Regions from separate parts of the Nocardia sp. NBC_00511 genome, predicted to be linked through region 2. Evidence: riboswitches for the same ligand, from Rfam matches in the RefSeq annotation. Region 2 holds a riboswitch; each other region holds the start of a gene.

Region 1 (4,196 bases), 4.3 Mb from region 2:
TGCTCGGGGTCGCCGTCGCCGATTTCCGAATCCGCCAGGGCCCCTTCACGCCACAGGGTGGCGAAGCCGTGCACCACCGACCAGGCCGCCAGTTCGGCGGCCGGGGCGGAGCTGGCCGCGACGCCGAGTCCGGCTATACCGGAACGTAATTCGGTACCGGAGTTGCGGCGGGCGGTGATCAGCCGCTCGTCGTCGGCGCGCACCAGATCGTGCCGGAACATGACGTCGAAATGTCCCGGATGGTTGCGGGCGAAGCGGATGTAGGCGACCGCGACCTCGCGGAAATCGCCGGTGGCGGCGCGCAGTTCGGCATCGAGGAGGTCGAAGCCCGCGATGGCGAGTTCGGTCAGCAGGCCCTGCCGGTTGCCGAAGTGGTGGGCGGGTGCGGCGTGCGAGACCCCGGCGCGCTGGGCCAGGGCTCGCAGCGATACCGAGTCGACGCCCTCGGCCGCGATCTGCTCGGCGGCCGCGTTCAGCAGCGTCGCTCGCAGGTCTCCGTGGTGGTACACGCTCTTGGTCATGCCTCGATGGTGGCCCAGAATCTAGACGTTGACAAGTTTCCTGGCCGGACCTAATCTGGCCACTGTCTAGATTGCTCGATCGCACAGGAGCCGCACTGATGGCACCGCTCATCGTTCTCATCGTCGTCACCGGGCTGGCACGGCTGGCCGGGTGGCTGCACGCCACCGACTGGCTGAACTCCTGGCCGCACGCCGCCCGCATCGGGCTGGCGGCCATGTTCACCCTCACCGCCTCCGCGCACTTCCTGTCGCCGCGCCGTGACGGCCTGATCGCCATGGTCCCGCCCCGGCTGCCGAACCCGACCGCTCTGGTGACCGCCACCGGCGTGCTCGAATTGGCCGGTGCCGCCGGGCTTCTCGTCCCCTGGGCCGCACCGCTGGCCGCCACCTGCCTGGCGCTGATGCTGATGCTGATGTTCCCCGCGAACATCCGGGCCGCGCGCGAGGATGTCGGCGTCAAGTCGATGCCGCTGCCCCTGCGCGCCGCGGTTCAGATGATGTTCGTCGGGGCCTGCGTACTGGCCGCGTTCTGAAGGCTATTTGATCGCGACGGGGCTGATCGGGGATCCGACGGCCCCCGGGATCTTCAGAACCGGTGCGCAGAGCAGGAATTCGTAGATCTGGTCCTCGGCGCAGTCCCGGCCGAGGGCTTCCAGGTCCCAGATCTCCCCGAGCGGCGTGCCCATATCGCGCAGTGCGATCATGTGCAGGGGCAGCAGCACCCCGTCCTCGGGCACCATCACCTCGACGGCCGGATTGTCCACCGCGACGGCCGCGATCTCGTTCTCGTGCAGCCACTGTGCGCAGCGCCAGCTCAGTCCGGGACTGCCCGCGAACCACTCCGAATGCTTGTGGGTTTCCAGAAACCTTGTCCACCAGCCGGTTCGGATCACCAGGATGTCGCCGCCCGCCAGCTCGACGTCCTGGGCATCCACCACAGCCTGGAGATCCTGCGGCGTGATGACCGTCCCGGCCGACAGCCGCTCGACCCCGAAATGTCTTGCGACATCCAGCAGTACGCCGCGGCCGATGATTCCGCCGCGATCGGCGAAGTGCTCGATCCCCAGCTTCGTCGCTCCGAAACTGGTGACGGCGGCGGCCGGGACGCCGTTGTAGAGCAGCCCGTCGTAGTACACGTGCGACAGCGCGTCCCACTGGGTGGCCGACTGCAACGGCATCATGATGTAGTCGTCGTTGAAGCGCATGGGACCGGCGGCGTACATTCCCGCGATCTGCGCTTCGGTGTGTCCGCCCCAGCCCTCGAGGTTCGCCGCGAAGTTCGCGTCGCCGCCGTCTACGGCCATGAGGTGGATGGGGTTGCGGCGGAAGCCGCTCGCGCCCTGCGGTCCGTAGGCGTCGAAAGGAATGCCGAGCGGGATGCTGCGCCCGGCCCGCGCGCAGGCGGCGCCGGCGGCGATTCGGGCGGGGGTGATCAGGTTCAGCGTGCCGAGCTGATCGTCCTCCCCCCAGCGGCCCCAGTTGCGTACCTTGTTCGCGACTTCGCGCCACTGATCGGTCACCGAAACGCCTCCACTTCGAATGCTGCATCGATCTTTACCCGCCCGCGCGCGGCCTGTCGAGAGCCGGTCCCGCCCGCTCTGGTTGGATGAATCCGGTGACCAGCGTTTCCTTCCGATTGATCCCCTCGCAGCGTTTCGATCGCGTGATGCCCGCGTGGGCCGAGCACTACCCGCAGTTCGACACCGTCGTCGGCTATTCGGACCTGGGTCACGCCTTCCTGATGAGCACCCGCACCGGCGAGTACGGCCTGCTCGACCCCTACAGCCCGGGCGTGAAGACCTACGGCCCGTTCACCGAGGTCGGCGAGTTCGTCACCGAGGTGCTCTTCGACCCGAGCGTCATCACCTATGTGCTGCAACCCGATCAGGTCACCAAGATCCGGCGGCTCATCGGCCCCCTGGCCGAGAACGAGGTCTACATCGCCACGCCCTACCCGTTCCTGGGCGGTTCCGAATCCCCGGAGTCGTATCAGCGAGGCGGTGTGTGGTCGTTCTTCGACCTGGTGGCGCAGGCCCAGGACTTCGACTGAGACCCCATTTGTCCGATTCGACAATCGGCATCTAGCGTGTGGAACGCCGTGGTGTACGGGAATTCCGGTGTCGAAACCGGAGCGGCCCTCGCCACTGTGATCGGGAAGTCGGCGCATCGTCCGGCCCGCAGCCAGCGGGCAGGCCACGGGATCAGTGATACCGGAAGGCCAGGTGCGTCGATGCTGGACCCGTCAGCCAGGAGACCGGCCACGGCAGCTTGACCCGTTTCCACGAGGTGCTGGAAGGCCGATCCGATAATGACCGTCACCGATACCGCCGTGCCCGTGCTGCGCTGGGAGCGCCGCGACTGGATTCGCACCGGCGGACTACTCGCCGCGATCGCCGTGCTGCATGTGATCGCCTTCGGCATCCTGCTCGCGCTGGTGATACCGCACCACTACACCGTCGGCACCCAGGTGTTCGGCCTGGGGCTGGGCATCACTGCGTACACGCTGGGCATGCGGCACGCCTTCGACGCGGACCATATCGCCGCCATCGACAACACCACCCGAAAGCTGATGGCCGACGGCAAGCGACCGGTATCGGTGGGTTTCTGGTTCGCGCTGGGACATTCGACGGTGGTGGTGCTGCTGGCCGCGGGCATCGCGGCGGGGGCCCGGCTGGCGACCACGCTGACCGATGACGATTCGGTGGTCCGCAAGGATCTGGGTCTGCTGGGCACGGTGGCGTCGGGGACCTTCCTGTATCTGATCGCCGCGCTGAATCTGGTTGCGCTCGCCGGGATCTGGCGGGTGTTCAAGGCCATGCGCCACGGCGAGTTCGACGAGCACGAGCTGGAGAAGCATCTCGACAGCCGCGGTTTCCTCAATCGGATGCTGGGGCGGTTGACGCGCTCGGTGACCCGGCCGGGCCAGATGTACCCGGTGGGCCTGCTGTTCGGAATCGGCTTCGACACCGCCACCGAGGTCACCCTGATGGTGATGGCCGGCTCCGGCGCGGCCGCCGGACTGCCCTGGTACGCCATCATCTGCCTGCCGCTGCTGTTCGCGGCGGGGATGAGCCTGTTCGACACGCTCGACGGCACCTTCATGAATTTCGCCTACCACTGGGCGTTCTCCAATCCGGTGCGCAAGGTGTACTACAACCTGACCATCACCGGTCTGTCGATCGCGGTGGCGTTCCTGATCGGCACCATCGAACTGGTGGGGATCCTGCACGACAAGCTCGACCTCAGTGATCCGATCACCGCGTGGATCGCCGGAATCGATTTGAACAACGTCGGTTTCGTGATCGTCGGGCTGTTCGTCGTGGTGTGGGCGGTCGCGCTCACCTACTGGCGTCTGGCGCGGGTCGAGGACCGGTGGGGCGCAGCAGGTTCGCGGTGAGGTCCGCCAGGCGGTGGGCGTCGCCGGGATCCAGTGTGGGTAGCGACAATTCGAGGTCGCGGCCGCGATCGACGGCACGCAGCGGCGCGGTGGACGAGTAGTCCACGAAGGCGTGCAGCGGCTCGATGGCGGCAGCAACCGGTTGGGCCGAGAGCCGGGCGAGGCCGCGAATCATCCAGCGGACCAGCGGCTTCAGCTGCGACAGGTCACCGCTGCGGGTGAATCCCGGGTGGTAGAGCACATACGGCACACCGCCGGATTCGGCGTACGCGACGCCC
Region 2 (4,196 bases):
CACCGCGCGGGCGGCCTCGACCATATTGCGCAGCGATTCCTCCACCTCGGCCGGGCCGCGGGTCTTCAAACCACAGTCCGGGTTCACCCAGAGTCGTTCCGCCGCAACGGCTTGCAGCGCCTCACGCAGTGAGGCGGTGATCTCGCCGGTGCTCGGCACCCGGGGAGAGTGGATGTCGTAGACGCCGGGGCCGACCCCGAGGCTGAAGCCCGCGGCATTGAGGTCGTCGAGGACCTCCATGTGCGAGCGGGCCGCCTCGATGGAGGTGACGTCGGCGTCGAGGGCGGCGATGGCGTCGATCACCGCACCGAACTCCGAATAGCAGAGGTGGGTGTGGATCTGGGTCGCATCGGAGACGCCCGAGGTGGACAGGCGGAAGGATTCGATCGCCCAATCCAGGTATGCGGCTTCGGCTTCCGCGCGCAGCGGCAGCAGTTCGCGCAGGGCCGGTTCGTCGACCTGGATGATGCGGATGCCCGCGGCCTGCAGGTCCACCGTCTCCTCGCGGATGGCCAGGGCCACCTGCCGGGCGGTGTCGGCGATCGGCTGGTCGTCGCGCACGAACGACCAGGCCAGAATGGTGACCGGGCCGGTGAGCATGCCCTTGACCGGCTTGTCGGTCAGCGACTGCGCGTAGCCGATCCACTCCACCGTCATCGGCTGCCGCCGTGCCACATCGCCGTACAGGATCGGCGGGCGCACGCAGCGGGTGCCGTAGGACTGCACCCAGCCGTTGGCGGTGGCGAAGAAGCCGTCGAGCTGTTCGGCGAAGTACTGCACCATGTCGTTGCGTTCGGGCTCGCCGTGCACCAGCACGTCGAGGCCCAGCTTCTCCTGCAGCGCAATGACATCCGCGACCTCGGCGCGCATCCGATCGCGGTACTGCTCGGCGGTCAGCTCACCCTTGACGAACGCGGCGCGGTCCTTGCGGATGGCGGGCGTCTGCGGGTACGAGCCGATGGTGGTGGTCGGCAGCAGCGGCAGGTGCAGCCGCTGCTGCTGCAGCACCCGGCGATCCGCGGCCGGCGCGCGCCGGATCGCGTCGGGTCCGAGCGCGGACAGCCGCGCCCGCACGGTGTCGTTGCGCAGCCGCGAGTCGATGGCGCGGGTCGCGAGAGCCGCACGGGCGGTGGCCAATTCGTCCGACACCGCCGCGGTCCCGTCGTGCAGCGCGGTGGCCAGCAGCGCCACCTCGGCCACCTTCTCCGCACCGAACGCCAGCCAGGAGCGCAGCGTCGGATCCGGAGCGGCCTCGGCGTCGAGCGAATACGGCACGTGCAGCAGCGAACTGGAGGTCGAGACCACCAGCGTGGCGGTTCCGGCCAGCAGCGTCGCGAGGGTGGCCAGCGCGTGATCGAGGTCGGTGCGCCACACATTGCGGCCGTCGACGACGCCCGCCACCACCAGCTTGCCCGACAGGGCGGGCGTGCCCACCACGTCCTCGACGGTGGTGCCGTACACGAAATCCAGTGCCACGCCTTCGATTCCGGTCGCCGCCAGCACCGGCAGCGCCGGTCCGGGACGGCCGAAGTAGGTGGCGACCAGGATCGCGGGCCGCTCGGTCACTGCGGAGAGCTCGGAGTAGACGTGCTCGACCAGCGCCAGTTCGACCTCGTCGAGATCGGTGACGAGCACCGGTTCGTCGATCTGCACCCACTGCGCGCCCGCCTCGGCCAGCAGCCGCAGCAACTCCTGATACAGCGGCAGCAGCTCGGCGAGGCGCCGCAGCGCATTGCCCTCGGAATCCTTGGCCAGCTTCAGGAAGGTGAGGGGACCGATCAGCACCGGCCGCGCGGGCACCCCGAGGTCGATCGCCTCGCGCAGCTCGCCGAGCAGCTTGCGCGCGTCCAGCGCGAACGCGGTGTCCGGACCCAATTCCGGCACCAGATAGTGGTAATTGGTGTCGAACCACTTGGTCATCTCCAGCGGTTCGACGGTGTCGGTGCCGCGCGCGGCGGCGAAGTACCGGTCGAGCGGATCGGCGATGTCCGCCACCCGCGCGGGCAGCGCACCGAACATGGCCGCGGCATCGAGGATCTGGTCGTAATAGGAGAAGGTGCCGACCGGCACCGAATCCAGGCCGCTGGCCGCCAGCGTGGTCAGATGGGCGACGCGCAGTTCGCGGCCCACGGTGTGCAGGGCCTCGGCGTCGATGCGGCCCGCCCAGTACGACTCGATGGCCTTCTTGAGTTCCCGGCGCGGCCCGATGCGCGGAATGCCGAGAACCGTTGCGGTGAACGGTGAAGTGGTAGTCACGGGATCGATCTCCAGTGTCCGAAGCACTGGCCGCCGCCACACGCGCGAAGCGGACCCGGGCAGCGCGAAGCGGCCTGGAGTCCGTCCGCCCGGTCCACGAGGCGCCGACCGCCGGATACGGCGTATCCGGCACGGTCGGCAGGTCTTCGGACTCGCAGGCACCGGCCTCGATGGCCGACCTAGTGGCCGTCGCTTCCCAGATTCTCACCCAGTGCGTATGACGGCGGTCGTTCCTGCATACCGCTGCGGGACAGTCCCGGATTCCCACCGGGTTCCCTCTCGCCGGCCGACCCGTCGCCGGGTCGTACGGTTTCGACGCCGGGCGCGCGGACGATGGGTGCACCGATCCTGATCCGCGCCTGGCGAACCGACTGCGGGTCCGAGCATATCGGCCCGCCGGCGGTCACTTACCCTCGGTCACCTCGTGGATCTCGTCGGCGACCAGACCGTGCGCCTCGCGATGCACCAGCGCGGCGGTCTCGGCGTCCGGCGCGGAGACCAGGCAGAAGATCTGCTTGCCGTCCGCAGCCAACCAGTAGTTGCAGTAGTCGACGCCGTAGGCGGACTGGGCCGCGAGATCGGCGGCGTGCGCGGCGGCGGCCTGCTCGGCGTCGACCGGCTCGGGCAGGTTGTGAATATCCATGAACAGCGGCATTGGGAGCTCCCTTTCGTTGTGACACCATCAGTTTCGTGAGCAGTGCGCCGCGAGGCCATGACCCGCTCCCCGGGATACCTGATCAGGACGCCACGACCACCGTCGTGGCGGTGAACGCGGCGGGCGACGCGAACGTATCTCTGGATATGAACGTGACCGTCGAGATGAACCCGGACCTGAACGCGGCCGCCCCGGCGGACGCCGTGCTCGCCAGGCTGCGGCTGACGGGTGCGATCTTCCTGCGCGCCGAGTACACCGAACCGTGGGCCTACGAGTCGATGACCTGCCACGACACCGCGCTGGCACTGCGGCCCGGCAGCGATCGGGTCACCCTCTTCCATGTGGTCGCGACGGGCAGCTGCTGGGTGCATCCCGAAGGCGGCGACCGACTCTGGGCGCACGCCGGGGACGTGATCGTGCTGCCGTACGCGGACGTGCACCGGATGGGCGGCGTCGACGACGCGGAGGTGGTGCCGCTGTCGGACTTCATGCTCGTCCCGCCGTGGCGGACCATGCCGGTGCTGCGGCACGGCGGCGCGGGCGCGCGCACCGAGGTGGTGTGCGGCTACCTCGACAGCGCCGACCCGCTCTTCGATCCGGCGCTGCGGGCGCTGCCGCGCGCCTTCGTGGTGCGCCCGACCGGCGCGGCCGCCGAATGGGTGCGCGCCACCATCGATTACGCGCTCACCCAGGTATCCGGGATTCACGGCGGCGCGGTCGGCGGCCGCCTGCCCGAGTTGCTGCTGGTGGAGGTGCTGCGGCTGTACCTGGCCTCGCGGCCGGCCGTGGACTGCGGCTGGATCGCGGCGCTGCGCGATCCGGTGCTCGCGCCCGCGCTCGGCCACCTGCACCGCGATCCGGCCCGCAAGTGGACGGTGGGGGAGCTCGCCGATGCCGTGGCGGTCTCACGGTCGCTGCTGGATCTGCGGTTCCGCACGGTCCTGCATCGCCCGCCGATCCGGTATCTGACCGAATGGCGCATGCGCCTGGCCACCGATCTGCTGGCCGACACCGATCTCTCGATCGTGGCGATCGCCCGGCGGGTCGGCTACGACGCCGAGGAGGCGTTCAGTCGCGCGTTCAAACGGGAGTACGGTGACTCGCCGTCGGTCTGGCGTTCGGGTCGCCGCCTGAGCTGAAAAGCGCAGGCGCACAACGGGTCGGCGATATTCGGCCAGCGGGGCATTGGCTCCGGCTGTTTGAAACCGTATGCCCCGCAGGCGATTACGTCGCACGCCTGTGTATCGCGCATTGTGCTGAGCACGGGGGTGACACGATTTCGGCG
Region 3 (4,196 bases), 1.6 Mb from region 2:
GCGCTCGGCGGCCTGATCGCGTTCATTTTCGCCCGGATCATGGCGGAGCCCATCATCAATCGGGCCATCGACTACGAGTCCGGGCGTGACGATGCGCAGATGGCCTTGGACAAGGCCGCCGGTAAGCCCATGGACGACATGGGCCCGGAGATCTTCACCCGTTCGCAGCAGCAGAACCTCGGTCTGCCGTTCGGCATGATCCTGTTCGGTGCGGCTCTGGGCGCGCTGTTCGCGGTGGTCTACTACCTGGCGCTGCGCCGGGTCGGCAAGGTCACCGCCCGCAATCTGGCGCTGCTGGTGGCGGGTGGCATGTTCCTGACGCTGTATGTGGTGCCGTTCCTGAAGTATCCGGCCAACCCGCCCTCGATCGGGCACCCGGACACCATCAAGGAGCGCACGGGGCTCTACATGCTGATGATCGTGTTGAGCGTGGCCTTCCTGCTCGGCGCGATCTGGCTGGGCCGCAAACTGGCCGCGCGACTGGGGAATTGGACCGCGAGCATCGCCGCGTCGGTGTCGTTCGTCGTGGCCGTGGGCGTGGTCATGCTGATCCTGCCGTCGCTGGGTCACCTGTCGGAGAACAAGGCGTTCGGCGACTTCGACACCGAGACCCCGCAGCCGCTCAAGGATGCCTCGGGCGCGATCGTGTACCCGGGCTTCCCGGCCGACGATCTGTTCCACTTCCGGCTGTACTCCTTTGCCGCACAACTGATCCTGTGGGTCGTCATCGGTGTCGGTTTCGCCTGGCTGGCCCCGCGCCTGCTCGGCGAGCGTGCCGCGGACGCTCAGGTGGCGGCGTCGGTGTCCTGACGCCTCGAACCCCACTGGGCGGGTCCACTCCTTGGGATAGGAGCGGGCCCGCCTTTCGCATTGCGATGAGTGTTCGCTATATTCGCGTCCGCAGCTGGTTCGCTGGAGGCGGAGTCGAGGAGCCCCTGACCCGACCCGAAGGCGTCGAAGCCCGTCGGCACGTTCACGTGCCACGCGGGTGAGAGGGAACCCGGTGAAAATCCGGGACTGTCCCGCAGCGGTGAGTGGGAACGACAGCCGTCATTCGCACTGGGCGATCAATCATGCCTGGGAAGCGACGGTCAGTAGCACCAGCCCCGGGCCGAAAATGCCGGGGCCACCCTCTTCTCGGGTGATGCCCACGAGTCCGAAGACCTGCCGGTTGTGCCGGATACGCCGTATCCGGCGGTCGTCGCCTCGTGGATTGGGCGGTACGCCGAGTAGACCCGGGCACGGGAACGATGCTGCGGTGGGCTCCTTGTGCGTGCGCTCGTGATGGGCGGCGGTCATCGGCTGCTGACCATGGAGTTCATTCGATGTTGAACCCTGACAACACCTTCACCGCAACAGTGCTGGGGCTGCCGCGTATCGGTGCGAACCGAGAGCTCAAGCGCGCGATCGAATCCTATTGGGCGGGACGGCTCGACGCCGCCGGTCTGCACCAGGTCGCCCGGGAGCTGCGCACCACGCAACTCACCGCCGCCCGCGATGCCGGACTGGATTCCATTCCGGTGGGCACGTTTTCCTACTACGACCAGGTGCTCGACACCGCGGTCCTGCTGGGCGCGCTGCCGCAGCGGGTCGCCGGGATCGCCGACGAGCTGGACCGCTACTTCGCGGCGGCGCGCGGCAATGCCGAGGTCGCACCGCTCGAGATGACCAAGTGGTTCGACACCAACTACCACTACCTGGTGCCCGAACTCGCGGCCGACACCGTGTTCTCGCTGCACCCGGACAAGCCGCTGACGGAGCTGAAAGAGGCACTGGCCCTCGATGTTCCGGCCCGTCCGGTGATCGTCGGCCCGATCACGTTCCTGAAGCTGGCCAAGTCGGTGGACGGGAGTGATCTGCTGAACCGCCTGCCGGATCTGCTGCCGCTCTACGAGCAGCTGCTCGGCCTGCTGGCCGAGGCCGGTGCGACCTGGGTGCAGATCGACGAGCCGTCGCTGGTCACCGACCTCACGGCCGCCGAATTCGATGCGGTGCGCACCACCTACCAGCGTCTCTCGGAGGTGTCGGCCCGGCCCTCGATTCTGGTGGCCACCTACTTCGGCCGCGTGGGCGCAGCGCTGTCCGCGCTGGCCGACACCGCCATCGAGGGCATCGCTGTCGATCTCGTCGCCGGTGGTGACGCGGATGTGGCTGCGGCGCAGTCGATCACGGACAAGCTGATCGTGGCCGGTGTCGTCGACGGCCACAATGTGTGGCGGGTCGATCCCGATCACGCGCTGCCGCGCCTGACCGGGCTGCGCGACGCGGGTGTGCGGGTCGCGGTGTCGAGTTCCTGCTCGCTGCTGCATGTTCCGTACAGCCTGGACCCGGAAACCGATCTGGACGCCCGGCTGCGCAGCTGGCTGGCGTTCGGCGCGGAGAAGATCGCCGAGATCCGGGTGCTGGCCACCGCGCTCACCGCGGGTGAGGCCGCCGTCGCCGGTGACCTCGAGATCGCCCGCACCGCGGTGCTGGACCGCAAGGCGGATCCGCGCCTGAAGGTCCAGGCGGTGCGCGATCGCCTCGCCGCCCTGGATGCGGACGCCGCGCGCCGCACCCCGGCCGACGAGCGCCGGGTGCTGCAGCAGGAGCGGTTGAACCTGCCGCTGCTGCCGACCACCACCATCGGCTCCTACCCGCAGACCAGCCGGATCCGGGTGGCGCGCGCCGAGCTGCGCCGCGGTGAGATCGACCAGGCCGAGTACGACGTGCGGATGCGCGCCGAGATCGCCGAAGTCATTGCGCTGCAGGAGGAAATCGGTCTCGACGTGCTGGTGCACGGCGAGCCGGAGCGCAACGACATGGTGCAGTACTTCGCCGAGCAGCTCGACGGTTTCGCCGCCACCGTCAACGGTTGGGTGCAGTCCTACGGCACCCGCTGCGTGCGCCCGCCGATCGTGTACGGCGACGTGGTGCGGCCCGCGGTGATGACCGTCGACTGGATCACCTACGCGCAGTCACTGACCGACAAGCCGGTCAAGGGCATGCTCACCGGCCCGGTCACCATCCTGGCCTGGTCGTTCATCCGCGACGACCAGCCGCTGGCCGATACCGCGCGGCAGATCGCCCTGGCGATCCGGGACGAGACGGTCGATCTGGAGACCGCGGGCATCGGCATCATCCAGGTGGACGAGCCCGCGCTGCGCGAACTGCTGCCGCTGCGCAAGGCCGACCAGGCCGCCTACCTGGAGTGGGCGGTCGAGGCGTTCCGCCTGTCCACCGCCGGTGTCGCCGACACCACGCAGATCCACACCCACCTGTGCTACTCGGAATTCGGTGAGGTGATCGGAGCCATCGCGGGGTTGGACGCCGACGTCACCTCCATCGAGGCGGCGCGCTCGCACATGGAGGTGCTCGACGACCTCAATGCCGCGGGCTTCGATCTGGGTGTGGGACCCGGCGTCTACGACATCCACTCGCCGCGCGTCCCCGGTGCCGAGGAGATCGAGCAGTCGCTGAGCCGGGCACTGAAAGCCGTTCCCGCCGAACGGCTCTGGGTCAATCCGGACTGCGGTCTGAAGACCCGGCGCACCGATGAGGTGACGGCCTCGCTGCGTAACCTGGTCGCCGCGGCCAAGGCGCTGCGCTGATCCGTGCCGGGGTGCCCACGCGGCGGGCACCCCGGCCGGTCGTGATCCATCACTTCCAGTCCTGAGGCGAGAATGCACTACCTTCCTACGGCACCCGTGACCAGCCGGTCCCCGCGCGATTCCGCGACGACGCCCGGTGTCCGATCGGTCGTCGAAAGCCTGCACACCCATGCCGGGGCGCGGGTGCCGTTCTCGGTGGAGTTCAATCCGCCCAGGGACTCCGCCGGGGAGGCCCGGCTGTGGCGCGCCGTGCGCGAATTCGAGCGCATGCACCCGGCTTTCGTCTCCATGACCTACGGTGCGGGCGGTTCGACGAAGGACCGCACCGCCCGCATCACCGGCGAACTCGCGCAGCAGACCACCCTGCTGCCGGTCGCGCACCTGACCGCGGTCGGGCACAGCCTCGCCGAATTGCGTGCGCTGATCGGCTCTTACGCCGACTGCGGGATCCGCAATGTGCTGGTCCTGCGCGGTGATCCGCCGGGTGATCCGCTCGGTGCCTGGCACAAACACCCGGACGGGGTCGAGTACGCCGACGAACTGGTGCGCATCGTGCGGGATCTCGGCGACTTCAATGTCGGCGTGGCGTCGTTCCCCCAGGGGCAT

What was found. A riboswitch is a leader RNA that binds a small molecule or an ion and turns the genes downstream of it on or off. The one in region 2 is predicted to bind cobalamin.
Region 1: it holds a riboswitch for cobalamin, as region 2 does, so the genes downstream of both, OG300_RS22100 (HoxN/HupN/NixA family nickel/cobalt transporter) here and metE (5-methyltetrahydropteroyltriglutamate--homocysteine S-methyltransferase) in region 2, are expected to answer to the same signal.
Region 3: it holds a riboswitch for cobalamin, as region 2 does, so the genes downstream of both, metE (5-methyltetrahydropteroyltriglutamate--homocysteine S-methyltransferase) here and metE (5-methyltetrahydropteroyltriglutamate--homocysteine S-methyltransferase) in region 2, are expected to answer to the same signal.

What each region holds. Positions count from the first base shown of each region.
Region 1 is NZ_CP107849.1:4,707,106-4,711,301, forward strand. It holds gene OG300_RS22080 (TetR/AcrR family transcriptional regulator) at 1-521, opposite strand, end outside; gene OG300_RS22085 (DoxX family protein) at 620-1,054, shown strand; gene OG300_RS22090 (cyclase family protein) at 1,058-2,041, opposite strand; gene OG300_RS22095 (T6SS immunity protein Tdi1 domain-containing protein) at 2,137-2,571, shown strand; cobalamin riboswitch at 2,604-2,799, shown strand; gene OG300_RS22100 (HoxN/HupN/NixA family nickel/cobalt transporter) at 2,830-3,918, shown strand; gene OG300_RS22105 (SDR family NAD(P)-dependent oxidoreductase) at 3,860-4,196, opposite strand, start outside.
Region 2 is NZ_CP107849.1:425,681-429,876, forward strand. It holds gene metE (5-methyltetrahydropteroyltriglutamate--homocysteine S-methyltransferase) at 1-2,256, opposite strand, end outside; cobalamin riboswitch at 2,376-2,567, opposite strand; gene OG300_RS02045 (nickel-binding protein) at 2,660-2,911, opposite strand; gene OG300_RS02050 (AraC family transcriptional regulator) at 2,947-4,050, shown strand.
Region 3 is NZ_CP107849.1:2,031,344-2,035,539, forward strand. It holds gene OG300_RS09625 (CbtA family protein) at 1-810, shown strand, start outside; cobalamin riboswitch at 949-1,187, shown strand; gene metE (5-methyltetrahydropteroyltriglutamate--homocysteine S-methyltransferase) at 1,326-3,590, shown strand; gene OG300_RS09635 (methylenetetrahydrofolate reductase) at 3,663-4,196, shown strand, end outside.